4 regions of the Cytobacillus sp. SAFR-174 genome follow, and region 3 is predicted to be linked to each of the others. Evidence: riboswitches for the same ligand, from Rfam matches in the RefSeq annotation. Region 3 holds a riboswitch; each other region holds the start of a gene.

Region 1 (7,814 bases), on a different contig from region 3:
TGGAACGAGCAAGGCGAAGTTTACTTTAAGCTGATTGACAGTGAAGAAATTTATTCAGTTCCTGCTGCAGAGGGCTCCATATTTTTTGAATATATAGAAGCAATCGCACAAAGCATTCAAAAGACTCCTTAATTTGACTCCTGTAAGGGGTCATTTTTTTAGGCAGAAAGAGCTTGAATTCGACAATTATCGAGAATTTTTTCAAAAATCGGATTTCTGGGACTGACACTTAGCCCGTTATTATTTTCCTTATTTGCCAGTTTTACAGACTATAATATTACTTCAAAAATGAATTTTATCGGCCTTGATAATTTCAAACGCATGTTTACGATTGATGACCTTTTTAAAACGTCACTATGGAACACTTTATAGAAGGTTCGAATATCGCATCAGGCACGAAAGGATAACAAAAACGGCTAAGCGATTCGCTTAGCCGTTCTTTTCATTGTATAGGGCAATAGGTTCTCCATTCTCCGTCAACGCACACCTTGTGGCGGGGAACATAGCATTCAATGACCACAGAATCCGGATTCAGCCCGTTTTCTTCAAGCTGGAATGATACTGAAGCTTCGGACTCAGTGTCAGCGGATGAGCAGGGATACCCGCCGCGCCATTCATACTTTGTACAGTAGTAGCATAGCTGGCCGGATGCTTTGGCTTTATCGGAAGAGACTGTATTGATTTTGGCCGCTTCTTTAATCAGCTGTGTTTTTTTCAATTCTACTTCTGTTAAATAATCAGTAAAGGTGCTGTCTTTTGAGATATCTATCTTGGTCTCTTCCTCAGATTTCAGGTCTCTTACATAAAAAGCCTGATCCTCAATAAGCCTGCTGTAATCAACCAGCCGCACTTTTAATTCCTTCCCGGACTCAAAGGAGAAAGATAGAAGGGACGAAAAATTTACGAGAGCTTTTTCATCTAAGGAAATATTTTTTTCGTTGTATTCAATTTCATATTGCACTGTCCAGCCATATTGTTTTCCTTTTTCATCAATAAGAGCTTTTGGCTGGGTGGAGGCATCTTTTAATATAGAAGATTTGAATTCCTTAAACTCATCAGATTTCAACACAGCTTTCATGAAATCTTTCTCAGTCAAATCAGCAGTACTGCTTTTGGGCTGTGCAGAAACATTGCCTGAGAAAACTAGTAAAATAGTCAAGAATAAGAAAATATACTTTTTCATCACATACCTCCTAAAAGTATTGTCCAATATAAGATTAACCTATATTTCCATATTTAGGAATGGTGCGATGTGATTATATTTATCTAGTATATTTTATCTAATCTGAATATAAAAACAGCCTTGTGGTAAAAGACTTTTTAAGGCGAATTAATTAATATTATAGAAGCTTTTTGTATTATCATATAGCTTCTTAAGGGCGCTGCTGAAAGATATTTCTTTTAGTTTAGCAAGGGCACTGATGGAATGGGCCATCATGGAAGGGTGGGTAGGTTTGTTTTTAAAAGGGCCTTCGAATTCCCATGGGCCATCTGTTTCTGCCATCAATTTATCCAGTGGGTAATCCCGTACGAGGCCCTGTATTTCTTTTTCATACACGATATCTGGAGTAAAGGATATGTAATACCCATTGGAAATCAGCCTGCTTGCTGCAGCAGTGTCACCTTTAAACCAGTGGAAATGAGCCTTTTTAATCGAATGCTTTTCCAATAAATTGCACACAATCTGTGCATCATCATAAATTGCATGGAGGATAATGGGCTTATCCCGTTTTTTAGCAAGCTTTATGAATTCTTCGAGAAGTTCAATATATCCGCCTTGAATCTTGCTCCCCTCAGATCTCAAATAGTATGGAAGGCCAACCTCGCCAACAGCAGCCATCTGCTCTGTGTGAGTCTTTATCCAGCTGAAAAGCTCTGATATATCATGATCATTGGGCAGAACCTGTTCAGGGTGAAAACCAAAGGCAGGTTTAACAAAGGGATAGATTTCTGCAAGAGCAAGGTTTCTTTTGCAGGAGGTTAAATCGCTTGAAACAGTAATAAGTGAAAGCTTAAACGGCAATTCATGAAACATTTTTTCTAAATCAATATCGCTGTACTTATCAAGATGAATATGGGCATCAATATAATTATCCATGCTGTTGCCTCCTAATGATTTTTCAGCGCAAGATGGATGCTTCTTTTGCATTCAAGGAAATTTTTATCCAGGAAAATTCCCTCCATTCGCGGCCGCCCAAAAGGAACTTTAAATTCTTGAACCACTTTAGCAGGCTTGCTGCCGAGTATTAATATTCGATCAGAGAGGTAAATGGCTTCTTCGATATTGTGAGTGACAAACAGAATCGTCGGCTTATGTTCATTCCAAATATCGAGAAGCCATTTTTGCATATCAAGACGGGTAAGTTCATCCAAAGCTGAAAAAGGTTCATCCAGCAGTATGATTGGCTGCGGGCTTAATAGTGCCCGGATGAAGGCGGCCCTTTGCTTCATGCCTCCTGATAATTCATGTGGAAATGCATTTTCATAGTCACCGAGTCCCGCTTTTTGAAGCATTTTTCTGGCAGTTTCCGGATCGGCTTTCCCCATAATTTCCTGGCCAAGCAGAACATTCTGAAGGATAGTTCTCCATGGCATCAGGGAAGGTGTCTGGGGCATATAGCTAATTGACCCGCGTTTGCCGGTGATTTCGGCATTTTGAAGCATTATGGACCCTTCATCAGGCAGAAGCATCCCGCCAATCAGGTTAAAGATAGTGCTCTTTCCGCTGCCTGATGGACCTAAAATCGAAACAAACTCTCCTTCATTTACTTGAAAACTCAAATTGCTTAAAACCAGATTTGAGTCAAAACTTTTCGTTAGAGAATTAACCGATAATTGTATCATTTCCTGCCACTCTCCCTGGACTTCCATTTAATAAGCAAACGTTCTGACAGTAATATACCTCCAAAAAGCAGCAAACTTAACAGCATAATCGCAAGTATGGCTACAAAAACGCGGTCTGTCCGAAAGGAAGAAGAGGCTAAAGTCATATATACCCCTATTCCGGCTTTAGCTCCGAGCCATTCAGATATTACAGCACCCATCACACTATAGGTTGCAGAGATCTTTAGCCCGGAAAATAAAGATGGAAGGGAATGGGGAAGCTCAAGCTTCCAAAACAGCTGTCCTCTGCCGGCTCCAGCCATCAGCATATAATGCCTGAGATCTGCCGGAGTTTGCCGAAAACCATCCAATGCTGCAACAGTAATGGGGAAGAAGCATACCAGCGTAATGACAATAAGTTTTGGAAGTATGCCAAATCCAAACCATACAACCAGTAAAGGAGCCAGAACAATTATTGGCACATTTTGTGAAAGGATGAGAAGCGGGTAAACAGACTCCCTTATAAAAGGTAATAAGTGCAATATTACAGCTGTAAGCAATCCGATGACAGTGCCAATGGCAAATCCCCATAATGAAAGCAGGACTGTCGATTGAAGATGCGGGCGGAATCCATCCCAGCCTAAAACCCCCTCCTGAATGATATCGGTCGGGGGAGGCAGGAGCCAGACAGGGACCTCTGCCAGATTTACCGCCACTTCCCAAAGAATGAATAAAAGGAGGAGAACCGCAGCCGGCCTCCACCCTTTTCTGAATACATTGATCATGGACGGTACTTCTCCGTTAAATCACTCATTTCAATTCCATCGGGCTGATAGAGAATCTTAACCTGTGAGATTACATTGCTGCTTCCTTTTTCAATCATTTTTCTGTTCATATCAGCAATGATTTTCAATAAATGTTCTAAATCGCCTTCCATCGTTGTTTCGAGTGGATGCACTTCGAACTTAACACCGGATTGCTGAATGACACTGATTGCTTCATCAACGTACGGGATAACACTTTCCCCATCTTTAGTTTTTGGAATGATTTGAATGCTTACAAGTGCGTTTGCCATTTCATAAACTCTCCTTATTCCGGCAGGAAATCATTTGTAAATGCTTTGCCGGCATCTAATTCTTTATCTAAAAGACCATTTTCATGCATCCAGTCTGCATAGTTTTCCCAGACCTCAAGCTTTTGTTCTCCCCATCTGGCAGCATCGTCCTGATAGCGCGGGGATAGCCACTCCTGGCTCTTTTTGACCAGTTCGCTGTCCAGGTCAGGAGCATTCTTTAACAAAATATCAGCTGCTTCCTCAGGCTGGCCGATTGCAAATTCATATCCTTTGGCTGCAGCTTTTACAAATGCTTTGACAGTATCCGGATCATCTGCAATCATTTTTTCACTCGTTGCCAGAACAGGCGTGTAGTAATCCAGTTTTTCTGAGTAGTCTGTGAGGTAGACCATGTTAATCTTTTCCCCCCGAAGCTCAGCTTCTACACCTGTCCATCCGTAATAAATCCATGCGAAGTCTATATCTCTTTTAACCGCTGTAAAAAAGTCTGCATCTCCCATGTTCACAATTGATACCTTATCAGCATCGGCATTTTCCTTCTTCATTAGGGAGTCAATTACTGATTTTTCTACAGGAGCTCCCCACCCGCCATACGTTTTTCCTTCAAAGTCTTTCGGTGATTTAATGTTTTTTTCAGCAGGGGATGCAAAACCGGAAGTGTTGTGCTGAATGACAGCCGCTATTGATACCAGCGGCACACCCTGTACACGGGCTTCCGTGATGCTTTCCTGATAGCTGACACCGAAATCAGCCTTGCCTGATGCCGTCAATTGATCTGCACCTGCTTCACCTGGCATGATAATCTCGACATCGAGCCCTTCTTCTTTAAAATAGCCTTTTTCTTTTGCGGCATATAAGCCGGTATGATTGGTATTTGGCGTCCAATCCAGTACGACAGTAACTTCTTTCAATTCTTGTTTGCTGCCTGGATCTTCATTTCCAGTCTTAGCATCCTGGCCGCTGCCGGCACAGCCGGATAACAGCAGCATCGCAGAAATAACTGCTATACACTTTTTCATACAGAAACCTCCCAAAAAAGCTTTATGTAGTAAGGAAAGTTGATATTAGTCTGCCCAGAAAATAAAAAACGCCCCGGCATAATACCGGGACGCATATAAAAAACAATTTATTTTTGTTTAAGAATATGTTCCCTACGCCGGTATTAGCCAGATCAGGTTCAAAGGGTCAGCATCTTAAGGATGAAGTCTCAACCGGCACACCGGTTCCCCTACATTTCTTGCTATTTAATTTTAACAGGCATGAATACTTTCCATGATTTATTATAGCAGACATTATCAAAATGGGCACCATTTGAAAATTATTTCATTTCAATAGTCCGGCTCTCTTTCCATGTTTTGAATTTCTCAAGTTCACCTGTAATCTGACTGACGGCAAAACCAAGTACTGCTGCATCATCGAGGATACCCATTCCAATTAAAAAGTCTGGAACCAGGTCGATAGGAGAGACAAAGTATAGGATGGATGCAATAATAAAGATAATTGATTTTTTGGAGATATGCCGGTAATCGCCTTTTGACCATGCCTTAACTAAATCGATCAGCAGCTGAAACTTTTCCCATATATCACTTAACGAAGATTTGTTTTTCTCAGCTTTAAGTGTAGCCTTTTTTAGCAGGCCTTTTGTTTTTTCAGGATCATCCGCATAGCGTTTTGCTCTGGAAGAAAATTTTTTATAGCCGTCCTTATAGTCTTTCGTTTCTATTTCAGGCATAGCCATCACTCCTATATTGATAATTCGTATAAACAATTATAATCTATTATTTACCGCATACCGGACATGACATAAACATTTAAACAGGAGAAAAAAATGGAAACAGCCTTCAAAGCTGTGACAATATTTTAGTGGGAGCTGGTATTTGTGCTTGAGAAATGGCTGAAGGAATCAAATTATACAGTAATACTATCTGGAGCAGGAATGTCAACGGAAAGCGGGCTGCCTGATTTCAGGTCAGCCAATAATGGCTTATGGAACGGGAAAGACCCTGGGAAAATTGCCAGTACTGAAGCATTGAATGAAAATGTGAAGGAGTTTATAGAATTTTATCGGCACCGGGTAATCGGGCTTAAGGAGTGCAGCCCCCATAAAGGCCACTATATTCTTGCTGATTGGGAAAAGAGAGGCATTTTAAAGAGTATTATCACCCAGAATGTGGATGGATTTCATCGGCTGGCGGGAAGTGAAAATGTATCAGAGCTTCATGGGAATCTGCAGACACTCCATTGCCAGAAATGCAAAAAAGAGTTCCCGAGCGAGGGATATTTGCATGGACACGTTCAATGTAATTGCGGGGGGCTGCTTCGTCCTTCAGTAGTTCTGTTTGGGGAAATGCTGCCTGAGCAGGCTTTAGATTTTGCAGCGGCAGAATCAGAAAAGGCAGAATTATTTATTGTTCTGGGATCATCCCTGACTGTGACACCAGCCAATCAGTTTCCGCTGATAGCAAAACAAAACGGAGCAAAACTGGTGATTATTAATATGGAACCCACTGATTTTGACTTTTATGCTGATGAGGTGATCCATGAGCGCAAAATTGGTGAGGTTCTCAAAGAACTTGATCGTGCTTTTAAACAGCGGGAGAATGAAGATTCATAAAAATAGCCCTCATACTATGATTTTTTGAGTCAATCCCCTATAATGGACAATGAACATGATTACTGCTGTTTCAAGCGATATGATATATAAGGAGTGTTCAGCATGTTATCAAACATCGGTATTCCAGGCTTAATTCTCATCCTGGTTCTTGCTCTTATTATTTTTGGTCCTAAAAAACTTCCTGAAATAGGGAGAGCATTCGGGGAGACCTTAAAAGAATTTAAGAAATCTACCCGTGATCTCACTAAAGATGATGATGATGATAAAAGAAAATAGCCTACTGGTTTAGAACCGGCTTTGCAGACGATTAGTCTCGAAGCCGGTTTTTCTATTTTATGGCTTTCGAACCGAGTGAATGGGTATATAAAATGGAAAAGAAAAAATAGTTGACTAACATGTATATACAAGATAAAATGAAAGCGTAAACAGTTCATGTATATACAAGTTTGTTTGTGTGTAATGGATAGATTTATAAAAATCGAGAACGATAAATAAGAACCTTATAACTGTTTTTTTCTTTAATATGAAAACGGTAACAGGAGGAGAGAGTAGAATGGCCACAAATAAAGAGTCAGCAGAGCAAATCGTAGAAGCTATCGGGGGCAGGGATAATATCGCTGCGGCCACTCATTGTGTAACAAGGCTGCGTTTTGCATTAAAAGATGAAGGAAAAGTCAATAAAGAAAAGCTCGAAGATATTGATATTGTAAAAGGTTCATTTTCCACCAATGGCCAATTCCAGGTTGTGATTGGGCAAGGCCTTGTTGATAAAGTATATAAAGAAATGACAGATGCAACCGGTATTGGCGAATCGTCAAAAGAAGAGACCAAAAGTGCAGCTGCCGAAAACTTAAATCCCCTGCAGCGTGGAATTAAAACACTGGCTGATATTTTTATTCCAATCCTCCCGGCTATCGTAACAGCTGGTTTGCTTATGGGAATCAACAACATTATGACAGCGCCGGATATTTTCTTCGATGATAAGTCGTTTGTTGAAGTTTATACAAACTGGGCTGATCTGGCGAGCATCATTAACCTGATTGCCAATACTGCTTTCGTATTTCTTCCAGGCCTGATTGGATGGAGTGCTGTAAACCGGTTTGGCGGCAGTCCGCTTCTTGGTATGGTGCTTGGTTTGATGCTGGTGCACCCGGATCTTTTAAATGCATGGGGCTATGGTGCAGCAGAAGAAGTGCCGAAGTGGAATTTATTTGGTCTTGAAATTGAAAAAGTAGGTTACCAGGGCCAGGTGCTGCCTGTATTATTTGCTTCATATGTTTTGGCTAAGATAGAAGTATTTCT
Region 2 (7,814 bases), on a different contig from region 3:
ATTGATCCGGGAGTTTTTTATACGAAAAAAGCATCTTCCGATATTAAACTGAACAAGGTTTGGGTACCTTTATGATAGATATCGATTTAATGAAAGGGGCAGCACATTGAAAAAAGCCATTTTTTTGGACCGGGACGGCGTTTTGAACGAGGTTCTATCAGACAGGGTAAAATTCGTTAACAAGCCTGAGCAGTTATATTTACTGGAAGGGGCAGCAGAAGCTGTGGCAGAACTGACCAAAGCCGGTTATGAAATTTTCGTTGTGACCAATCAGGGCGGCGTGGGACTCGGTTTTTTGAAAGAAAGGGAGCTAAAGAGAATTCATGAAAGGCTGCAGGAGCTTGTCTCAGTAAAAGGGGGACATATTAAAGAGGTTGCCTATTGCCCTCATAAGCCGAAAGCAGGCTGTGAATGCCGCAAGCCAAATGCAGGCATGCTGGTGGATTTGGCTGGAAGGCACAATCTTGATCTAACTAAAAGCATTATGGTAGGCGATCATGAACGGGACATTGAGGCGGGTAAGAAGGCAGGCTGTAAAACTGTTTTTATCGGCTCTGATCCAACTAGTGCAGATATCCAGGCGTCATCTCTTTTTGAGGCAGTGGATGATATATTGAATATGCTTAAATAGGGTGAAAAACCGCTTCCGGGATTAGCTGGAAGCGGCATTTTATTTTACTATGATTTCGTTTTTGGACTAGCGTGCTCCGCCAAGCTGCTGCTCAGCCATTTGCACAAGGCGCTTCGTAATTTCTCCGCCTACTGATCCATTTGCTCTTGAAGATGTTTCCGGGCCAAGGTTCACACCGAATTCTGTTGCAATTTCATACTTCATTTGATCAATTGCCTGACTGACTCCTGATACTAAAAGCTGATTAGAATTGCTGTTTCTTGCCATGTAAATCATCTCCTTGGTGTAGTTTTCTTGATTGTTACAATTATAGCTTTAGGAGAGTAAATAAGATTTATTCATAGTTGTTTGTGGTATTTTATGGTATTTTTTCGTGTGTGAAAAAGGCGGGTACGGCTCTTAGCCGCTTTCCGCACATAAATTGGAGCTGTACTTACAGAAAAAATTTTATGCGTACATAAAATTGCTCCATCCGACATAAAAAGGTGCTATCCGCACAGAAATCAAGAATAAGCTGTTAAAGTTCGCCATTATAAAGCTGTAAAAACCCGAAAAGCCATGAAATATAGGCACTAGCCAGTACTGCCCCTATAAAGAAGGTAAAATAAGCCCAATCTTTCCAGGAAACCGAGATTTTATGATAAAAATCCCGGTTTTTATCTCCGGTAAACCCTTTTGATTCCATTGCCATGGCCGTCCTCTCAGCTTTACGAATCGCTCCGGCAAGGAGAGGAACTGTATATCTCTTAAGCTCAGCCATTTTTTCCGGAAATGTCCCGGCTTTGGGTACTCCCCTGATCCGGTGGGCGCTTCGTATAATCTCAAATTCTTCTTTCATTAATGGCAAAAACCGGTAGCCTGCCATAATTCCATATGCAAGCTTTGGAGGGAGCCTGCATTGCTGCATTAAACTGAGCAGAAATTCTGTCGGCTTTGTAGTTAAAATGAACAGAAGGGACAGAGAGGTAAAGCTTAATACCCTCATTCCAAGGGAGAGGGCGCGCAAAAAGCCCTCCTCAGTCAATGTGAAGATCCCCCATGTCCATAATATGGTTTCTCCTTCAATCGTTTTAGAAAAAATTAAAGCTGACCAAATAGATATTGCAGCCATGAAAATAAATGGCGAGAAAAGCAGAATCCATCTTTTGAATGAAACTCTTCCAAAAATAAAGGTGGCTGCTGCAGTCATCACTAAGGTCAGAAAAGGTGTAACGGGATCAAAGAAAACCGATAGAATTAACACACAGACTATCACAGTGAATGCTTTAATGCTGGGGTTAAATTCATGTAAGAACAAGCTTTTCCCTCCCTGCCATGGACTTGATATCGTTCCTGAGTTTTTCTATGTAAGGAACCTTTAGGGAAGCAATTTTCATAATCTCATCTTTCTTCCATAATGCATCAGGCAAACCCTCGTAAATCTTCTCTCCTTCTGAAAGAACAACCACTTTGTCCGCATAGGAATGGAGGATTTCCATGTCATGGGTGATCATCACCACGGAACCTCCGCATTGAATTTTTGTTACCAATAGCTTCATAAGCTCCCCGGACGTCCTGGCATCCTGTCCAAAGGTTGGCTCATCAAGGAGGAGCAGTTCCTGGTCATTCACAAGCATTGATGCGACACTAAGCCGCCGCTTTTGCCCCTGGCTTAAGGAAAAAGGATGCATGTCAGCGTACTGGAGCAAGTCCACTTGAAGAAGAGCAGCCTCAACTGTTTTTTGAATATCGGCATCAGGAATCTGCTGTATCTTTAGACTAAAAGCAATTTCATCAAAGACAGAATCAGCAATAAATTGGTGTTCGGGATTTTGAAAAACGTAACCTGATTTCTGTCTTAACTTCTGCTCCTTCCATTGGGAAAGAGGGCGGTCATAAAAAAGAATTTTGCCTTTGGAAGGGGTATATAGACCAGCCAGCAGTCTGGAAAGCGTTGTTTTTCCTGATCCGTTTGAACCGGCAATTGCCACAAATTCGCCTTTTTTTACTGAAAAACTAATATTTCTTAGCAAGTCCTTACCAGCTTTATTAAAAGATAGGTTCTCTGCTGATAGGATGATCTGCTCTTCAAGAGCTTGGTGTTTGTTCTTCCGGTTGTCTAAATTCTGAAGTGCGCTAAAGGGATTTGCAAATCCGGCGATTAATTCCCGATCAGTTAACGGGAGTTTTTCCCCTTTGTAAATACCTTCTTTTTTTCCTGATAGGCCGGCTCTAACCGCGCTTGGCAGCCAGATGCCCTCATGCAGAAGTTCTTCTGCATATTGATTAAAGCATTCTGCGGTGCTTCCATTAAATAAAATTTCGCCATCCCGGTTTAGCACCACGCAGCGGTCGGTCAAATCAATCCAATCATCCAGCCTGTGCTCAATTATTAGAAGAGAAAATGCCTGGTTCTCTTTAAGCTCTTTGATGATGCGGGTAAGTTCATAGCTTGAAGCAGGGTCCAGATTTGCTGTCGGTTCGTCCAAAATCAGGATATCCGGTTTTAATGATAAAACACATGCCAGTGCAAGCTTTTGCTTTTGGCCCCCGGAAAGAGTGTGGATTAAGGAATGTTTATATGGCAAAAGATGAACAAGCTCCAATGCTTCATCAATCTTACTCTCTATTTCTTCAGGAGGTGTTTTCAAATTCTCAAGCCCAAATGCCAGCTCATCCTCGACTGTGGTCATGCAAAATTGGCTTTCAGGGTCCTGAAACACAATGCCAATGTGCTGATTAATTTCGCCAGGGCCGAACTCTTCCATCATCTTTCCTTTGAATGAAATAGTCCCGTCCAATTTGCCATCAACGGCCTCGGGATACAACTTATTTAAGCAGAAAGCAAGTGTGCTTTTTCCCGAGCCGCTTGGGCCCAATAATAGAACTGCTTCCCCTGGATAAAGGCTGAATTGCACATTTTTTATAATTGGTTTTTTCACATCTTCATACCTGAAGGAAAGCTGTTCAGTTATTAATATATGCCGGTTATCCTGTAATTCCATTTTCCGGTTTTCCCCTTTTCAGCTCTTTTCCAATTGGAAAGCTGTTCAATGCCCCGGTTTTCGCAAGGCTCTCGCTCAGCCATTTGCCCAGCAATCCAGCTAGTAAAGCACCGCTGATCAGCCTCACAAAAAACATAGCCGTTACATAACCGGGTGAGAGGGCCGTATAGCCGGAAATGAAATAGCCCCAAATAAAACTAGTAACAGAAGAACCCATGCCTGCAGCAATTAAAACCCATGTCCGGTAATTATTCCATTTCGTGGCCGCAAAAACAGCTTCCGCTCCAATCCCCTGAATCATCCCTGACAGAATCAGACGGGGACCAACTGCGTTGCCGATCATGACTTCAATGGCTGCAGCGATGGTTTCCGATAAAAAGGCTGCACCGGGTTTTCTGATTATGTACGCTGCGATGATCGAAACAATAAACCAAATGCCAAAAATAAGATCATAGCCAATTAAGCCGAACATTCCATATAGCACGTTGCCAAAGTGCATGAACACCAGGTAAACAACTGCAAACACAACTGCGAGTACAGACAGGACAATGACCTCACGAAGCTTCCACTTGTCGAGCATATTACTCAGCCCCCTTTTTGGAAGGACTATTGGCTGACATATTCACCGTCATAACAATATGCGTAGAAGCGCTTTTCTTGCAATTTTCAAAAGCATCCTCAAGTGTTTTAAACACAGCGTGTGCATCTCCATCTAGTCTTGAAGCATAATGCACCCCTTTAGTAAAAGTTCCCCGATTCGCTGCGAGCTCGACCTGGTCCATAATAACGTTCATGTAATCAGGAATACCCATCGGATAAAGGGCGAACTGGACAGCGACTTCCTGGCTGATCCCTGCTGCTGATTCTTCATTCGCCCGTTCCTCATTTTCAGCAAGATAAGCATCGCCTGCAGTATCACCGGGACATCCATTTGAAAAAGTGCCGTTAAACACTACATGGTCTCCATGCTTAACTGCTTCAAGATAAATAGCTTTGACCACATCGAAAACATGAATAGACCTGCCTCGCACACAGGTGCTCACATCATCTGTTTCCATCCATACCTTACTCTTGTCCACTTCTTTTAGAGCTGATAAAATAACATCTGCAAACCTGTCAGTCATTGGGTAAATTGAAAACCTGCACCCTGTAATTTCACTAGTTCCACATAAAAAATTTCCCTGCATTTTGCCATCCTCCTAGTAATAATGAAAATAAAAAACTGCATTCCCATAAGGAAATGCAGTTGAATGTATCAATACACTAGAATGATAGCCGTTCACCTGCACTTCCCCACGCTGGTATTATCCAGATCGGGTGATAAGAGTCAGAACGGATTGTTCTTCTCAGCCAAAAAGCTCCCCTAGTGCAAAACTTGGATATGCAGTTTTTTTATGACTCCATCTTAATACGGAGCAAACAAAATGTAAATGAATAATTTATCATTTTTATATCTCATGATCGGAAAATCATTAAGATCTTAAGCTATGAAAATATATTTCCACATTGTCCATGTTATGTTCTAATCAAGTCCTTCCCTTCATAAAAGTGTAATAGGACAATTTTACACCGAGAATAGGGGGCAAATTGGATGATATACAGAATGCTTGCTTTAAACATAGACGGAACACTACTCCAATCAAATGGAAGACTTCATAAATCAACAAAAGAAGCGATAGAATATGTGCAGCAAAAGGGGATCTATGTAACACTTGTTACGTCCAGAAGCTTTCCATCCGCGAAAAAAGTGGCTAAAGCATTGAAAATCAATTCTTTGCTGGTCACCCACAGGGGGGCATATATTGCAGCTTCCCAGGAAAAGCCGATCTTTGTAAAAAGGATTCAAGAAGATGAAACGTTTGAAATCGTGCGCCTGCTTGAAGGCTTTACCTGTCAAATCAGGCTGGTGCACGAAAAATATTCCCTTGCCAACAAAACGAAGCTCAATACCAATATGCTTGCTAAAACTGTTTTTACAACCGGTGATCCCATTTTTTATTCCCAGCAGTTTGTGGATTCATTAAGTGACACCATTTTAGATGAGCCTGTTACACCGCCGAAAATTGAAGTGTACTTTGAAGATAAAGAAGACCTTGAGGATGCTAAGACAGCCATTTGGGGCATGTTTGAAAATGTGGAAGTCATTAAACTGAATGATCTGAGGATGGACATTGTTCCTGCCGGAGTTTCAAAGCTGAATGGTTTGCTCTATTTATGTGAGCACCTTGGGATTTCCAGAAATCAAATGGTCGTTATAGGAGATTCTGGAGATGATCTGGAAATGATTGAAGCCGCCGGTCTGGGTGTGGCAATGGGCAATGCCCCGGCAGAAGTAAAAAAAGCAGCAGACTGGCTGACACGATCCAATGACCAGAGCGGCGTAAGCTACATGGTTAAAGAACATTTCCGCAAACAGCATCCAATCGATTTCCTGAAGAAAATGAATCTGTTAAAATAAAATGAATGAAAGAGAGTCCAGTCAGGCAGATGGGCTCTCTTTTTGATTCAGGCATTGGATAAAGAGAAAGAGAAAAAGAGAGGGAAATAAACAAAGCGATCCAATGGGATTCACTTCCCTGATATTGACCTTGTTTCCCCATTTCTGTACACTAAAAGGAGTTTGTCAACATGAATAATAAAGACTCTGCAGCTGCCGTCAGTGAGATGAAACACCGGCAGATTTATTATATTTTCTAAAAAAAGGTGATAGATTTGAACATTTCAATTTTAGGCATACAGGATGAACGGTTCCATCGGCCGCTTCGGCTGATCGGGAACCTCTTTTTTGAAGAATGTGAAGTGGTGCTTGGTAAGAATGCTGCAGCAGATTTGACAATTTCTTTTCAGCTTGAGCAAGGAGATCGCATTAAAGCCATTGCAAAGCTTACTGATAAAGACAGCAGGAACCTTACAGCCAATTTTGAAAAGGAATTTGTTCCGGCTGAGTCAGAAAAAGAGACTTTCAGGCAAGTTAAGAATGCAGTATCACATGTATACCTGACTGTTTTGCAGGACTGGACTGGCATTACTCAAAAGTGGGGGATTCTGACCGGAGTCCGTCCCACAAAATTGCTTCACCGTGCCATGCAGAATCAGACACCTCTCAAGGAAGCTCATCAGCAGCTGAAGGAAGAGTACTTGATAACAGATGAAAAAATTCAGCTTATGCAGAATATTGTTGACCGGCAGCTTGCTGTTGTGCCGGATCTTTATGACCTAAAAAATGAGGTAAGCATATATATTGGCATTCCGTTCTGCCCGACAAAGTGCGCGTATTGTACTTTTCCTGCCTATGCGATTAATGGCAGGCAGGGTTCTGTTAACTCATTTCTTGGCGGCCTTCATTTTGAAATGAGCAAAATTGGTGTTTGGCTAAAAGAAAATAATGTAAAAATCACCACTGTCTATTATGGCGGAGGGACCCCGACAAGCATTACGGCAGAAGAGATGGATATGCTTTATGAGGAAATGTATGAATCTTTTCCAGATGTAGAAAACATTCGGGAGGTCACTGTGGAAGCAGGCCGTCCGGATACGATTACACCTGAAAAGCTTGAAGTGCTTAAAAAATGGAATATTGACCGTATCAGCATCAATCCTCAGTCCTATATTCAGGAGACCTTGAAAGCGATTGGCCGTCACCACACAGTAGAAGAAACCGTGGATAAATTCCATTTGGCCCGTAATATGGGCATGAACAATATCAATATGGATTTGATCATTGGATTGCCTGGAGAAGGTGTTCCGGAATTTGCGCATACTCTGGGTGAAACAGAAAAACTAATGCCGGAATCCCTGACTGTTCATACTTTATCCTTTAAACGAGCTTCGGAAATGACAAAGAACAAGCAAAAATATAAAGTTGCCGATCGTGAAGAGATTGAAAAAATGATGGACATGGCTGAGGATTGGACGAAAGTGCATAATTACCATCCTTATTATCTCTACCGCCAGAAGAATATTCTCGGCAATCTTGAAAATGTCGGCTATGCCCTTCCAAACCAGGAAAGCATTTATAACATTATGATTATGGAAGAACAGCAGACAATTATCGGGCTTGGATGTGGGGCTTCCAGTAAGTTCATTGATCCTGAGACAGGAAAAATCACTCATTTTGCAAACCCGAAGGATCCAAAATCGTATAATGACAGTTTTAAACATTATACAGATGAGAAATTGAAAATATTAAAAGAGCTATT
Region 3 (7,814 bases):
ATAAATGAAGTTCTTTCTGGATAGGAGCTACATACCCAAGCGCTTCGCCACGCGGAATAATGGTTGCTTTCCGGACGGATCCAGGTTTTGTTAAAGCAGCCACTAATGCATGGCCAGCTTCATGGATTGCAACCCGCTGCTTCGTTCCGGCATCCTGTAAAGCCCGGGTGGTGGTTCCTAGAATAGTACGGTCCAGAGCGTAATCCAAATCTTCTTTTGAGATAATTTCCTGGCCGTTTCGGACTGCTCTGCGGCTTGCCGTTTCGAAGAGAGAATGAAGATCTGCACCTGAAAAACCAGAGGTGCTTTCTGCCAGATCGCCCAGAGTTGTCATTACATCTTCAGCCAGTAACCTGTTTCGTGTATGAATGTTAATAATCTCTCTCCGTCCCTTTGTATCTGGAAGTGGAACGTTGAAGGAGAAGTCAATCCGTCCAGGACGCAGGAATGCTTCGTCGAGCATATCCTTCCGGTTTGTGGCGGCAATAAATAATATTCCATCATTGGAATGTCCGCCGTCCAGCTGGACCAGCAGTTCAGTTAACGTTTTTTCACTTTCTTCTCCGCCATGTTGCTTTCTCCGTCCTGCAAGTGCATCTACCTCGTCAATAAAGACGACAGCAGGAGAATGCTTTCTGGCATTCTGGAAAAGGTTTCTGACACGGGATGCACCAACACCTACGAATAATTCATTAAACCCGGAACCGCTTGTTGAAAAGAAAGTGGCACCAAGCTCCTTGGCAATTGCCTGAGCCAGCAGGGTTTTTCCCGTTCCGGGAGGTCCGTATAAAAGAATTCCCTTCGGCGGCTTGATCCCCATTTTTAAAGATTTCTCAGGTTCTTTTAAGATGGAAAGAGTCTGCATGATTTCCTCTTTCATTTCTTCCTGAATTCCGCCAACATCTTCAAGTGAAACGGAAGGAAGGGCCTTAGGCTTCGAGACACTTTGCTTCATTGTATTTGTAGCGCCCATTCCGCCTTTACCTGATTTAAACAGGTAAATTCCAATGGCTATAAACAAGAGGACTACACCGCCCAGAATCCAGGGGGTATATGGTCCTGTGGTTGCGAAAGTATATTGTATATTATAGGTTTCTACTAATTTATCAACCATCTCACTGTTGGGAGGCACATGAGAAATGTACTCGCCATCAGGAGCTGTAATGAGCAGTTTTCCATTTTTATATTCCTGTACTGCAACAGTCTTTCCATCCTGGGAGGCAATAATTTTTTCCACAGAAGAAAACGGAACTGTCACATCCTTTTTTCCTGCTTGTACGGTCCAAATAACCGCTGCCAAAATCACCGTGACCACCAATGCAATAGAAATAATCGTCGAAGGCTTCTTAAGACGTGATTTCAACTATTTCCCTCCTCATTGAACATATCTACATTATAAGAAATTAAAATTGTTAAATACAGGGTTTTACACTTTTTAAACGTTGTAAATTATGGAAAAATAATTTTGCTTTTTACAAAGTGTGCTACAACAGCGTTCAGACGCCAGTAATATGTGAAAAAAATGTGACAGCGGTTAAGAAAAAAATTTTAGAAACTTAAAAACACACAAAACCATAAAAATGGAAACTGAAAGTGAAATAGTTAATAATAGAAACTGTGAAAAAAATTAGGAAGGTGTATAGATGGCTCAGCAGGATTTTACAAAAGGAAACATATTCAAACAGCTGCTGGTGTTCTCCACTCCCATTATGCTCACAAATTTCCTGCAGATATCCTATCAATTTACAGATAGTCTGTGGGTCGGGAATCTGCTGGGGGCTGATGCATTGGGAGCTGCCGCAGTTTCAGGCACTGTAATTTTTACAGTACTTTCTTTTATCATCGGCATAAACAATGCGGCATTAACGATTTTATCCCAGCAGAAGGGAGGAGATCACGAAGAGGGGCTGAAACGATATCTAAATGCCTTTACCGTCATTCAGGCAATTTTGTCAGTTGTTCTCGGAACAGCCGGATTCCTGCTTGCTGAAAGGATTTTGGCCTTAATGGGCACACCTGCGGGAATGGCCGAAGGTGCAGCATCCTATTTGCAGATTAACTTTATTGGAATTCTGTTTTTATTTGGCTACAATTTTATAGGAACTATACTCAGGGCGCTCGGAGACAGCAAAAATCCTTTATACTTTGTCCTGATAGCAGTTGTATTAAATGCAATCCTGGATCCTCTTTTTATTTCTGTATTCCAGCTTGGTATTGAAGGAGCCGCTTATGCAACAGTCGTATCACAGGGCTTTGCATTTATAATCGGAATGGTATTCATACTCCGCAAAAAGCTGGCACCATTTACTATTCCTTCTTGGCCGCATAAAGAGGAGGCAGCATTGATATTCAAGCTTGGCATCCCTTCAGGGCTCCAAATGACTGTCATATCAGCTGGTGTTATGGCCATTATGTCTGTCGTCACCTCTTTTGGCAGTGACGTGGTAGCGGGATTTGGTGCCGCACAGCGCATTGACAGCATCATTATGCTTCCTGCGATGGCATTGGGAACTGCAGTCAACAGTATGGCGGGTCAAAATATAGGGGGACATCAATGGGAACGGGTGCATCAGATTGCGTTGTACGGAGTCATTTACAATCTTGGAATCATGTTTCTCATCGCCTTTGGGACGGTCTTATTTGCAGAACACGGGGTGCGCCTGTTTATCCAGGATAAAGAATCAGTTCACTACGGCACTGAATATTTAAAGATCATTGCCTTTTTTTATCCGCTTCTCGGCATTAATTTTGTATTAAATGGTGTGGTTAGAGCTTCTGGTGCGATGTTTCAAGTGCTGATACTGAATATCGTTTCATTCTGGATCCTGCGCTATCCTTTAACATTTCTATTTTCAAAGTTTATGGGTGATAAAGGCATAGCTGCAGGTATGGGTGTCAGCTTTGCAATAAGCAGTTTCATCGCCTATATGTATTACCGCACCGGAAAGTGGGATAATCAGGTTATCATAAGCGAGGGAAAATAAATCCTTTTCACCATCATGAATTTCATATATACTAAAAGCGGATAATTTAATAACGTGCCACAAGGGGAGCATATCGCTGAGAGTGAACAGTCCGCTGTTCTGACCCTTTGAACCTGTTAGTTAATGCTAGCGCAGGAATGTGGAATGATAGGCAGGTAGTTTTCTGCCTGCTTGTTCTCCCTTGGGGTATCGTCATACGATTGAAGGGGGATTTTTTTATGAAAAAATTAAGCCTGACGGCGATGATAGAGGCCTCATTTTTTGCTGCCTTTGCTATCATTCTTGATTTTCTGCCATCCATCAAGCTGTCGCCATCCATTTCCATATCTGCCGCGATGATTCCGATTTTCATTCTGGCTTTCAGGCGGGGCTTTAAGGTCAGCTTCATTGCAGGCCTCTTATGGGGAATCTTGCAGATTGCCATGGGGGATGCCTGGATTGCCACTCCGCTTCAGGCATTTATTGAGTATTTTGTGGCATTTGCCTGTATCGGTATTGCCGGTTTGTTTTATCGGGTCATCCAAAATCAGCTGCAGGCAGGTAACAAGAAGAAGGCATTGGCCTGGGTTGTCTTAGCCGTATTCGCTGGAAGCCTGGCTAGATATTTCTGGCATTTCATTGCAGGTGTGATCTTCTTCGGAAGCTATGCGCCGGAAGGGATGTCACCGATTCTCTTTTCCTTCCTGGCAAACGGAGCAACCATGCTCGGAGCGGCAATTCTCTGCTCAGTCCTGGCCGTATTAATTATTTCATCGGCACCGAGATTAATCATAAAGAAATCGGATGAAAGACTTCAAACTCAAAAGACTGCTTCCTAATAATATCCGCCTCTCTGAAATATTTCAGAGAGGTTTTTTATATATCGGCTTTGATTGATAAAAAGTTGTTTTCAGGAAGGATTATGGGAACGTCTGGTTAGGGCGTTCCCGTTCCAATACCGTTCAAAATGAACTATTTATTATAATCTCACCAGTGTACTTGAAGTTTATTGCCATTTGGGTCATAAAAATGGAAAAAGGCATGACCATTATCTTCTTTTATATCCTCGACCTTAACTTGATTATCAATTAAGTGCTGATGAAATTTAGATAATTCTGGACTTGTAAACCCAATGCTAAATTCTTGTTCATTATCAATTGTAAAATGAGCAAAAGTTTCATCTTCGGTAGGAACTAAGATCAGTAAGAAAGGTCCTTCATTTACTTTTAAAATTGCAAGTTTTCCAGTATTGTTTAGTAACTGGAGCCCTAATACATCTCTATACCATTGGGCAGACAGTTCTAAATCTTTTACAGGAATTCTAATATAATGTACTTGTTCAATAAATGATTTACTCATAGAATTCTCCCCTTTATTTAATTCGATATATCATATATTTCCTTTCTATACAGTTTTTCCCTTCCCTATTTTTGATTTAAATGCCTTTACCGGATAATAATCTTTCTAAACAAATCCAATATATTAGGCAATTACTTCTGAAAAATGGGTATATTACTTAAAAAAGGGGAGTGAAGACTTTGGCCAATACATTGCAGGGAAACATTATCACAGGTGTTTTTCATGCGGAAGCCAGTGCCTTTGAAATCCAGAAAGTAAAAAGCTTCAGTACCCAGTCAGTCCTCAACAAAAACCAATGTGAAACTCTGTATAACTATCTATCCCTTCATGAAGAAGATGAGGGAGGACAAATTATTACACTCTACGATCAAATGCCGCTCATGCTGACCCGGCAGGAAATATGCAGTCTGAAGAAAGATTTGGAGAACATTAAAAAGCTATATCAGTAGAAAATCGCTTTGCAGCTTGCAGAGCTTTTTTTTTACGAAAATAATTTTGACAAATTTGTGACAAAAAGTTTGACAAATTTGTGAACATAGTTAGAATATTAAATAAAAGGAGATGGGGAAATGACACTTCAACAGCAGCGTGTACTGCATTTTTTCAGGAATAGTACAGCAGCAGGTATTATAGTAGGTTTCATTGTTTTTATATCAGGCTTTTTTGTAAGCGGAATCACAGGCGAATATGTATTATCCATCGGCTTAAGCATTATGGTTTCTTCCATGCTATTGTTCGGATTCGGATTTTTTATCAACGTAATGGAAGAAATGACAAAGGGAAGCAAGGGAATCAGACAATACAAATAAAACCGGCCTCCAATGGGGAGACCGGTTTTTTTGTAATGCCTAGCATCAGCGCCGTGATCAAGGCACTTGTGCTTTCATAACTTAATGTGAAGCATGTCCAGAGGTTAACACCCAAATAGAACCAACTACAATGACAATTACCATAAATACGGCATAAATCATATTGACCAGGTTCGTTTTGCCGTCTTCACCTTCTCTTAAGTGCATGAACATGAACAGCTGCATCCCTGCCTGAACGACAGCCAGTGAGCCGATGATCCACATGATCACTTTAAAAGAAAGGTTCGTTTTTAATGCAATTCCTGCTGCTGCAAAAGTCAGCACAAGGGAAACTACAAATCCAATGACATGGCTTATCGGGAAGCTTTTTGATTGATGATGTTCCATTTAAGCCACCAGTCCTTTCAGATACACAAATGTGAAGATAAAGATCCAGACTACATCAAGGAAGTGCCAGTAAAGGCCGATAATAAACGTCTTTCTTGCTGTAGTAGGGGTAAGGCCTCTTTTTAGAAGCTGAATGATGACCATCGTTGCCCAGCCGATGCCCAAAGTTACGTGAGCTCCGTGTGTCCCCAGCAAAACAAATAAGCTGGAAAGGAATGCGCTTGTCTGCATAGTTGCACCCTCATGGGCATAATGGACGAATTCATTAATCTCCATGAAAAGGAAGCCTGCGCCAAGAGCGAGGGTAATCACCAGCCAGGTGATTAGCCCTTTAAGGTTATGCCGGCGCATTTCAAAAATGGCAATACCCATTGTAAAGCTACTTGTCAGAAGGAGGACTGTCTGAATCATGACATCCTTGATGACAAAGATATCTTTATGTGTTGGCCCTCCTGCAAAGCGTTCATATAAAACTCCATATACTCCGAACAGAGTGGCGAACAGGACGATTTCAGCGCCAAGGAAAACCCAGAAGCCGAGAATATTCATGCGGTCCTGCTCAGTTTGATATTCAAGCGGCAGAGACGTATCCACTTTAGCTGACATGATCGTGCACCTCTCCTTCTGTTTTTCTCCACGCGTTTTCAATTCGGTGAATTTCTTCTTTTGAAACATGGAATCCTTCGTTGTAATCGAATGAACGGATAATCAATCCGGCAAAGATGCCGATACCGGCAACAGCAGCCGCGATGTGCCATTCAAACACAAGGAAGAAACCTGCGATGCCAAAGATAACACCCATATAAATCGGTACCCATGAGTTGCTTGGCATATGAATTTCTTCAATTTCACTGTCATGCAATGTTAAACCTTCATTCTTTTTCTTCATGTGCCAGAATGGATCAAGAGATTTCACTTCCGGCAGCTTCGCAAAGTTATAGAACTGAACAGGTGATGCAGTAGACCATTCCAGAGTTCTTGCATCCCATGGATCGCTTGAGATGTTTCTGTCCGCATAGCGGATGCTCCAGTAAATGTTATAGCAGAAGACAGCGAATCCGGCTGCAAGAACAATAGAACCAATGGCCGAAAGCATGAATAGAGGTGCAAAGCCTGACTCGGCAGAGTAAGTGTATGCACGTCTTACTGCTCCGTTTAATCCAAGGAAGAACATAGGCATGAATGTTACATTAAAGCCGATAACGAATAGCCAGAAATGCCATTTTCCGATTTTTTCATTCAGCATGAAGCCGAACATTTTTGGCCACCAGTAGTACAGGCCTGCAAATACTGCAAACACGACACCCGGAATTAATACATAGTGGAAGTGGGCAACCAGGAATAAGGTATTGTGATACTGATAATCCGCTGCACCCATTGCCAGCATAACGCCTGTAACCCCGCCGATGACAAAGCAAGGAACGAATGCAAGTGCCCAAAGCATTGCAGACGTAATTTTTATGCGGCCTTTACGCATCGTAAACAGCCAGTTGAACATCTTAACTCCAGTCGGTATGGCAATCGCCATCGTCGTGATGGAAAAGAATGAGTTAACTGCAGGTCCTGAACCCATTGTATAGAAATGGTGAACCCATACAACCATACTTAATAGCGCAATTCCAAGGATGGAAAATACCATCGATTTATATCCAAACAATGATTTTCTTGAAAAAGTTGCAATGACTTCTGAGAAAATCCCGAAAGCAGGAAGGGCAACAATATATACCTCAGGGTGCCCCCATAGCCAGAACAGGTTAGCCCAAAGCATATCCATGCCTCCGCCGGATACGGTAAAGAAGTGTGTTCCATATAGACGGTCAAACGTCATTAATGCCAATGCGACAGTGAAAATAGGGAAAGCAGCCACAATCAAAATGGATGTTACGAAAGTAGTCCACGTGAACATCGGCATTTTCATCAGTGTCATACCTTTTGTTCTCATTTTCAAAATCGTGACGATAAAGTTTATACCCGTCATTAATGTACCGATACCGGCAATCTGAAGGGCAACTGCATAATAGTTATTGCCAATGCCTGGACTGAATTCCTTGCCTGCAAGAGGGAAGTAGGAAGTCCAGCCAGCATCAGGTGACCCTCCGATAACGAAGGAAATATTGAATAGCATAGCTCCGCTGAAGAACAGCCAGAAGCTTAGAGCATTCAGCTGAGGGAAGGCAACGTCACGGGCACCGATCTGCAGCGGAATGACAACGTTCATTAAACCAATCAAAAACGGCATCGCCATGAAAAGAATCATAATCACGCCGTGTGTTGTGAAAATTTCGTTGTAATGCTG
Region 4 (7,814 bases), on a different contig from region 3:
GTATACTGCGAGGCTCCTGGATGTCTTAAAAAAGCATGAAGCAAAGGCAGCCTTTTTTGTTGTCGGGGAAAAAGCAGCCAAGCATCCATTGCTTCTTAAAAGAATGCAGGCAGAAGGGCATACAATTGGAATCCATCATTATCGGCATATCTCAAGCTGGATCCTTTCACCGGGATCATTAAAAAAACAACTGGAGCAAACAAAACAAGTTATAGAAGCTGCAATTAATGAAGAAGTCTATTTCTACCGTCCGCCATGGGGCCACTTCAATTTATTTACCCTTTGGACAGCAAGGAATTATAAGATTATTATGTGGTCGGGAATTTTCAATGATTGGAAGATCAAGCATATCAGGAACACCCTTTCCGAGTCGCTTGCAAAAGAAACCGTGCCTGGCCGTATTTTTCTTCTCCACGACAGCGGTGAAACTCTTGGGGCCGACTCCAGTGCACCTGAACATATGATTAACCATCTGGACGAGTATTTGCAGCAGGCAGCACTGAAAGGGATCCAATTTATTTCTTTAAAGAAGAATATCAGGGGCATCGCACATGAGTACTGAAACCATTATTGAATTTATTTCGTCATACGGGTACTGGATCATCTTTCTCTTTTTATTTTTCGGGATTGTCGGCATTCCAGCTCCGGAAGAATCGCTATTATTCCTGATTGGCGTGTTAATTGGAAATCACAAATTAAGCTTTGCTGAATCTGCTGTGTGCGCTGAAGCAGGTGTGCTGCTCGGAATGCTTTCAGCCTATTGGATCGGTAAGAAAGCAGGGACGCCCTTTCTCAGAAAATATGGCAGGTATATTGGCATCACGGAAAAGAGATGGAATACCGCACAGAAAAAGTACATGGAAAATCATCGCTTTATGATTTTTGCGGGTTTTTATATGCCGGGAATACGTCAGATTAGCCCGTACTTTGCCGGCATTTCAAAAGTTCCTTTTCATCAGTATCTTCTATATTCTGCGGCAGGATCCTTATGCTGGGTGCTCCCAGTCATCGCAGCAGGATACTTTGCAGGAAGTTTCTTAGATATAAATCCTGAGTATGTTCCATATCTAGGGGTTGTATTATTAGTTTTATTTATAATTTACATGCTAGTTAAAAATACGAAAACTAAATCCAACTGACAGAAAGGAGGGTATCATGAAAGTTCTCCTGCTCCCTTTATTTCAATTCCCCACGGGGCATTCAAAAGTTGCCAACACACTTCAGGACCATATTCAAAGCCAATATCCTGATGCGGAAATCAAAATAGTCGACTTTCTTTCCTATTGCAGTGATAAGCTTGAAAAGCTGGTCTCAGGTATATACTTAAAAGGATTCCTGGGTGCTCCTTTCCTTTACAGAGCCTTATATTACACGATTATGTATAAACAGCATCCTTTTAAATTGCAGCCTGATTTACAGGTTCTATCCTATTATTTTGAAAGAAAAATGCAGAAGTTCCTTGATGAAGAAAATCCTGATTTAATATTTTGCACTCATTCTTTTCCATCCGGGATCATCAGTTCACTCAAGCAAAAGGGACGATACCGGGACATTACTGCGGTGAATGTTTACACGGATTTTTTTATAAATGATATTTGGGGAAAACGGGGAATAGACTTTCATTTCGTCCCTCATACTGAGGCGAAGGAAAAGCTTATTAATAAACACCATATACCGGATGATCAAATTTTTGTTACGGGCATTCCGGTTCATTCTGCCTATCACCTCCCGGTTCCATTTAAGAAAGATAACCGGATACGCCATATCCTGGTTGCAGGAGGAAACAGCGGCTTAGTAAACTGTGATTTTATAGAATCTATACAAAAGGTTCCTCATATTCGATTTCTGATCCTGTGCGGAAATAATGACGAATTATATAGCTCACTCAATGCACTTGATTCAAAGCAGATCGAGCCAATTGGATATATTGAAGACCCCTACGAAATGAACCGGCTGTATAATAAAGCGGATGCTATTTTGACCAAACCAGGCGGAGTGACAATTAGTGAAGCGCTGCAAAAGAAGCTTCCGATTCTGGTCCATACCTCACTTCCGGGACAAGAGGAAATCAATTTGGACTATTTGCTTGAGAAACATCTGGTGACGGTCATTTCCGACAAACAAATTACTGAACAGCTTAAAAACGAAGAAGCTATAATTAGTCTAAGAAAACACATTGATTCTTATCTGGAAAAAGTCACTTGCCCTTTGGACTATGCCATCTTCATTTCAATTAAAAGCACCGGCAGAAAAACGCCGGACACTGTTCATTCCTTGAGAGCCGTTCCAACTATCAAGTAAACCTTCAGGTCATAAAAATATATAAACAGCCTGGAATCTCCAGGCTGTCTTGCATTTTCAATCAAACGTTTGATTGATTAATCCTTCTTCATAAAGAATATCCTCAATACCTGGGCCATCGCCCTGATCAGCTATGTCTTCCTCACAGCCAACCGAAAAATAGGTATACGAATAATCATATCCGTCTCCCTGTACACCGCCTGCTCCGCCATGTGAAATACAGCTGTCCGGTATAGGTTCACGCTTTCCCTTGTCATCCACATAATAGTACAAGTCTTCAATATACCCTTCACTCTGCGGTAAAGAGGTAATGGCATATCCCCTGTCATTCACCCGAAATACATCATACTCCCCTTCTGTCTCAGGCGCAGGAGCAATCTCTATCTCATGAACAATTCTCACCTGACCAGTATACCCTTTTGGAATTAGATAAAGGTCATGCGTTTTCTCTTCCAGATCTGCCTGCTGGAGCATCCAAAAGAACCCTGCCGGGAGCAGACAGGCGATGAGAAACCCGGCTGTATTTATGGTAATTCTCCTGCCTCCTGGCATCTCACGGTCCCACTTTCGCCACTCGTCAACCAAAAAGAAAAGAACCGCAGCAATTACTGCATAATAAGCAAACCCTTCCACAATAAAATAAGTCACAGCAGCTAAAAAGGTATGTATAAATGCAGATGCCGGGAATCGCCATACTGCCAGATTTCTGGTTAGAAACTCAGAAAGCAGTGAAACCGGAATGCCGTATATAACATTTCCGAATAAACAGTACAAAAAAACCACGATCAGGAAAAAAGAAAACAGTTCCCCCTCAGAAAAGAAAAAGAGAAGCCAAAATCCAAAGGTAAAAAGAATGGAAGCCTGCAGGGCCGTTTTTATTTTTGATCCCAGCATTGATATAAATTCCCTCCCTTTATATTGTGATTAATTTCACATATATACAGCATACAAACAAGGCATTTCCCATACTCCCTATATAAAGTTGCGCAGAAGGAATGTGGGGAGGCCTGCTCCCCTACCTGACAGACCCGGCCTCAATGACTTCTATTGCCCATTCAACTCCTTCTTCTGCCATTTTTTCCGAAGGGTTTGTGTGTGGTGTGTACTCCATGACAAAAAATACACCCTCACATTCCGTTGCTAAAAAATCCATCAGCTTCTTAATTTTATGATGCCCATCATTCTCATGAGATGGATGCACAGGCACCCAAATATATTTATCGCCCTGGTATTCAATGTTATGTAAATGAACAACTCTTACAAACCCGGACCATTTTTCTATATAATTTATGGCCTTCTCCCCTGCGGCTAATATATAATCCCCGATATCAACACAAAGGCCAAGTCCGTATTTCCTCCATGTCTCTACAGGAAAATGGTCAAGATATTGAATTCCTGCTGGCGATTGCTTGAATCCCACTTTAGGTTCACACACAATCATAATCCCATATTTTCTCTGAAGAGCACTGAGTTTCTTGAGTCCCTCCTCAATGATCTCTGCCGGATTCCCACTTGTTTCCTTTTTAAAGTAAGGAAAGTGCACCAATATGTATTCAGCACCAAGCCGGGACATCCTTTCCACTTCCGCCTCTAACTGGATCCAGGCTTCCTCTGGATTCATACTGACCTTTTCCAGAAGATCGTATTTGCTTTGTCCCCGGAAAAGAGGCGAATGAAGACCAAAGCTTTTGTTTGTTTTGCCCAGCAATTCAATAAAGCATTGAAAGGATTCCTCATCTTGAAATTCCCCTATCTCAATATGCGGCAAATAACTTTTAAAAAGTTTATGAAACAGCTTGCTGTCTGACAAAATGACGCTTCCTGATACCCCTATTTTATGAACCATTATATCCCCTCTCTTATGAATTGTTATAACAATCTTATCATACCTTCATGTAACTTATTGGGAAATAATGCCGTCTATTCAGTAAAATAGGTGAGGTGTACTTTATGTTTAAAAAGGTATTTACATCAATAATTGGAGTAATGTTATTATTCATTCTTTTTTTCCGGAGCGGAATTATTCTGGATTCCATCGGCATTCATTTTGGAAATCCAATTGCAAAGAAACTGGAGGTGCCCTCTGATTACTCACAGGCCGATTCAAATCAAAACGGCATTGCTGATCCGCTTGATATGGTCCAGACAGCCAGAAAAGAAGTGGAACAGCGCACGCCATATAAAAGTGCCTACTATGCGGGAGGCTATCCGCCCGATGGCGAAGGTGTCTGTACAGACGTGATATGGAGAGGATTCCAAGGAGCTGATGTAATCATAAAGGATCTTATTGATCAGGATATCGCCGGGAATACGGACTTGTATTCAAGAGTCCAGGGCAAGCCTGACCCGAACATTGATTTCAGAAGGGTGCCAAACCAGAATATCTTTTTTAGCCGGTTCGCAATGTCATTAACAACAGAACTGATTCCAGGAGATGTTAAGAACCTTAAGCAATGGCAGCCGGGTGACATCGTGGTTTTTCTTTCCCCTAAATTCGACCATGCGGCAATCATATCTGACAAGCGGACGAAGGATGGCATTCCATACGTGATACATAACTCCACACCATTTGCAGCAGAAGTAAAACTATCTTCTTTTAAGACTCCCATTACCGCTCATTACAGATGGGATTTTGAAAAAACGCCTGCGCTGCCATAAAGCAGATGCAGGCGTTTTTCTTATCTTACTGCCGCCGGACTGCCCGCCGGCCACTCTTCGCAGGTATAAGCCATCTCCCAGAAGCCAAGCTCCAGCTGGCAGCTTTTTCGGAAAGCGTCCTTCATTCGCTGCCTTTCTTCCGGTGATGCCGCATCAGCAAGCTCATCCAAACGGTTTCTCATATTCATGGTCACAGCTTCGACCCTTAAATTTGCATAAAAAGAGATCCACGGATAAAACGGATGGTTCTCATCTGGCTCATATTGCTTCATGAGCTCAAGCCCAATCTCCCAATAAGTCCATGGACAAGGCAATAATGCAGAAAGGATTTCACCCATGCCGCCTGTGTGGGCATGATACATCATGTGCTTAACATAATGATCAGCTGTTGGCGGGAGCGGATAACCCTGCAATGCTTCGTAATCCACGCCAATCTGCTGGCAAAAATTATGGTGGGGATGTACTTCGCTGTTCAATACGAATTCTATTTGCTGATTAAAATAAGCAATATCCTTACGCTCTGCAGACTTTGAAATGGCAATCCCATAAATATGCATGAACGCATTCAAATACTCAAAGTCCGCTTTAATGTAATGAGCCAGTGCCTCTTTCGGCACATCCCCTCTCCCGATACCCTGGACAAATGGATGTTCAAATATCAGCTGAAACAAATCTTCATTTTCCTTGCGCAGTATCTCTGAAAAAGTCATAAAAAATAGCCTCCTTAATTAAATACAGAAGCTGCCGGGGAAAAAGCATGAGGATTTATATTGAGGTCCTCACTGCTTCCCTGCGCTGGCATTATCCAGATCAGGTTCCAAGGGACAAAGGAAAAGCTCCTTATCTCAGCCGTAGCGCCCCTAGCAGTTTTCTCACATTATTAATTATTTTTTATCGATTGTCTAACTTGATGTTTTCGCTCATAAATTTTGAATTTTGCCCATAACTCTTGAAAATGCTCATAAAGTCAGGTTGCTATGCTGCACTCGCTTACCTGCTTACTCAACTAGCTTTACCAGCCCAAAATCATCACATATTCTGAACCAAATTCTTCTCTTTAACCTTCGCTAATACTATCCAGCCTATCGACGCACCGGCAATGCTGCTGACCAGAAACGGCGGCACAAAGAAGAATGCACCAGCTGCACTGCCCATGAGAAACTTTGCGTATGGAACGGCAAACAATGCACCGATTATGCCGGTGCCCACCACCTCTCCCACTACAGCCCATATTTTCCGGCCGAATTTCAAATAAAGGACACCAGCCAAAAACGCACCGATCATGCCGCCTGGAAACGCAAGCAGCGTCCCGAATCCAAGCAGATTACGAAGCAAAGCAATCATAAAAGCGACGCCTGCTGCAGGCAAGGGGCCAAGCGTCACCGCGGCCAATACATTCACCGCATGCTGGACCGGATAGGCTTTGGCTATACCTGCCGGGAACCAGAGCAAATGGGATCCCAGTGTCCCAATCGCCGTAAATAAAGCCATAGTAGTTAACAATCGGGTTCTTTTCATCTAAACCTCCTTTCTAAAAGGGCAGCCTGATTGCTTATCAGGATGAGAAGTATGTATACAAAAAGGCCGGATCCCCACAAAGGACCCGGCTTGGTTTAAGTATATGAATCGACAGATTGTCAAATCCTACTTCCCTCCGCTGGCATTAACCAGATCAGGTCCATAAGAGTCGGAAAGCTATAAGCGCTTTCCTCTCAGCCCGCACATTCGGGGCACCCCTAGTAGTTACATAGATATTTAATTTGATAAGCTGTTTCAAGCTTAACAAATTATTCCGGCACTGTCATCAAACTTTTAACTTATATACTTTTCCTGATGCACTGGATTAAGCGCTCTTCAATTTCTGCTGCGAAGCTTTGAACAGATTCGTCATTGATTAGCTCAATCATACTTGTCGGCTTAGGCATCCCAATTTTCGTTTTGCCCTTGTCTTCATAAACGACAATTTTACAAGGCAGGAAGTAGCCGGCCATTTTATTCTGTGTTAAAACGCGATGTGCTTCATTCGGATTACAAACCTCTAACACATGGAATGCCTCGTTATATTCCAGGCCTTTTTCCTGCAGCTTCTCCTGAACATTAAACTGCCATAGAACTCCAAACTTTTCGTCCTTCAGACTTCCTTCCAGTGAGGATATCGCTTCTTCAATTGATTTTTCGGTTTCAGCTGTGTAATCGAACATGACTGCATCTCCTTTAGTATTGGCATATTAATCATGTACCCCTATAGGTATAGTAATAAACACAGTCTTAACTGTCAACATGCCAAGCTTTTGTTAGAATGCTTTATCGAATTAACTGCAGACCAGCAATATCCTTTAAGCTCCCCACCCCTGCCAGAGAAAGCGACACTTTTGTTTCTTCTATAAAGTTGGCAAGCACTTTTTCAACTCCATCCTCCCCGCCAATGGCCAAGCCGTACACATACGGCCGTCCCAGACAAACGGCGTCAGCTCCAAGTGCCAGAGCTTTAACCACATCTGAACCTCGTCGAATGCCGCTGTCAAACAATACTGGAATCCTTCCTTTAACTTCCTTCGCGATCGGTTCAAGCGCATCAATCGCCGCAATCACTCCATCAAGCTGTCTGCCGCCATGATTAGAGACAATGATTCCGTCTATCCCTCTTTCAACGGCCAGCCTGGCATCTTCAGGGTGGAGAATGCCCTTTAATAAAATCGGCAGGCTGGTTTTCTCTTTTAATCTGGAAATATGCTCCCAGCTTAATGTTGGATGATGAATATTATCAAGGATTGCCTGTACGACATCGCCGTCCTGGAGAGAAGCCATAAAGACTGGATCGCTTTCATAATTTGCTTTTCCATAGCCAATCTTTA

What was found. Region 3 has a riboswitch for thiamine pyrophosphate ahead of thiT (energy-coupled thiamine transporter ThiT). Riboswitches for the same ligand answer to the same signal wherever they lie in the genome.
Region 1: linked by a shared signal. The riboswitch ahead of ACTHRG_RS00120 (ABC transporter substrate-binding protein) and the one ahead of thiT (energy-coupled thiamine transporter ThiT) in region 3 are both predicted to bind thiamine pyrophosphate.
Region 2: linked by a shared signal. The riboswitch ahead of ACTHRG_RS15390 (YkoF family thiamine/hydroxymethylpyrimidine-binding protein) and the one ahead of thiT (energy-coupled thiamine transporter ThiT) in region 3 are both predicted to bind thiamine pyrophosphate.
Region 4: linked by a shared signal. The riboswitch ahead of tenA (thiaminase II) and the one ahead of thiT (energy-coupled thiamine transporter ThiT) in region 3 are both predicted to bind thiamine pyrophosphate.

Annotation. Positions count from the first base shown of each region.
Region 1 is NZ_JBQCMZ010000001.1:17,174-24,987, forward strand. It holds gene ACTHRG_RS00090 (hypothetical protein) at 1-132, shown strand, start outside; gene ACTHRG_RS00095 (hypothetical protein) at 443-1,183, opposite strand; gene ACTHRG_RS00100 (TatD family hydrolase) at 1,331-2,098, opposite strand; gene ACTHRG_RS00105 (ABC transporter ATP-binding protein) at 2,110-2,844, opposite strand; gene ACTHRG_RS00110 (ABC transporter permease) at 2,841-3,608, opposite strand; gene ACTHRG_RS00115 (thiamine-binding protein) at 3,605-3,898, opposite strand; gene ACTHRG_RS00120 (ABC transporter substrate-binding protein) at 3,913-4,917, opposite strand; TPP riboswitch at 5,030-5,138, opposite strand; gene ACTHRG_RS00125 (YkvA family protein) at 5,217-5,630, opposite strand; gene ACTHRG_RS00130 (NAD-dependent deacylase) at 5,778-6,512, shown strand; gene tatA (twin-arginine translocase TatA/TatE family subunit) at 6,615-6,788, shown strand; gene treP (PTS system trehalose-specific EIIBC component) at 7,066-7,814, shown strand, end outside.
Region 2 is NZ_JBQCMZ010000015.1:2,898-10,711, reverse strand. It holds gene ACTHRG_RS15415 (D-glycero-alpha-D-manno-heptose-1,7-bisphosphate 7-phosphatase) at 107-631, shown strand; gene ACTHRG_RS15410 (alpha/beta-type small acid-soluble spore protein) at 698-898, opposite strand; gene ACTHRG_RS15405 (energy-coupling factor transporter transmembrane component T family protein) at 1,149-1,928, opposite strand; gene ACTHRG_RS15400 (ABC transporter ATP-binding protein) at 1,915-3,615, opposite strand; gene ACTHRG_RS15395 (ECF transporter S component) at 3,599-4,195, opposite strand; gene ACTHRG_RS15390 (YkoF family thiamine/hydroxymethylpyrimidine-binding protein) at 4,197-4,802, opposite strand; TPP riboswitch at 4,889-4,990, opposite strand; gene ACTHRG_RS15385 (Cof-type HAD-IIB family hydrolase) at 5,207-6,073, shown strand; gene ACTHRG_RS15380 (coproporphyrinogen III oxidase) at 6,328-7,814, shown strand, end outside.
Region 3 is NZ_JBQCMZ010000002.1:253,761-261,574, forward strand. It holds gene ACTHRG_RS03555 (AAA family ATPase) at 1-1,363, opposite strand, end outside; gene ACTHRG_RS03560 (MATE family efflux transporter) at 1,644-2,984, shown strand; TPP riboswitch at 3,037-3,139, shown strand; gene thiT (energy-coupled thiamine transporter ThiT) at 3,203-3,802, shown strand; gene ACTHRG_RS03570 (VOC family protein) at 3,951-4,322, opposite strand; gene ACTHRG_RS03575 (hypothetical protein) at 4,493-4,771, shown strand; gene ACTHRG_RS03580 (hypothetical protein) at 4,892-5,131, shown strand; gene qoxD (cytochrome aa3 quinol oxidase subunit IV) at 5,213-5,518, opposite strand; gene qoxC (cytochrome aa3 quinol oxidase subunit III) at 5,519-6,124, opposite strand; gene qoxB (cytochrome aa3 quinol oxidase subunit I) at 6,114-7,814, opposite strand, start outside.
Region 4 is NZ_JBQCMZ010000010.1:100,035-107,848, reverse strand. It holds gene ACTHRG_RS12280 (polysaccharide deacetylase family protein) at 1-562, shown strand, start outside; gene ACTHRG_RS12275 (DedA family protein) at 552-1,139, shown strand; gene ACTHRG_RS12270 (MGDG synthase family glycosyltransferase) at 1,156-2,301, shown strand; gene ACTHRG_RS12265 (DUF6843 domain-containing protein) at 2,359-3,195, opposite strand; gene ACTHRG_RS12260 (TIM barrel protein) at 3,317-4,147, opposite strand; gene ACTHRG_RS12255 (DUF1287 domain-containing protein) at 4,252-4,959, shown strand; gene tenA (thiaminase II) at 4,980-5,669, opposite strand; TPP riboswitch at 5,730-5,831, opposite strand; gene thiW (energy coupling factor transporter S component ThiW) at 5,989-6,477, opposite strand; TPP riboswitch at 6,592-6,707, opposite strand; gene ACTHRG_RS12240 (DUF302 domain-containing protein) at 6,777-7,160, opposite strand; gene ACTHRG_RS12235 (alpha-hydroxy-acid oxidizing protein) at 7,264-7,814, opposite strand, start outside.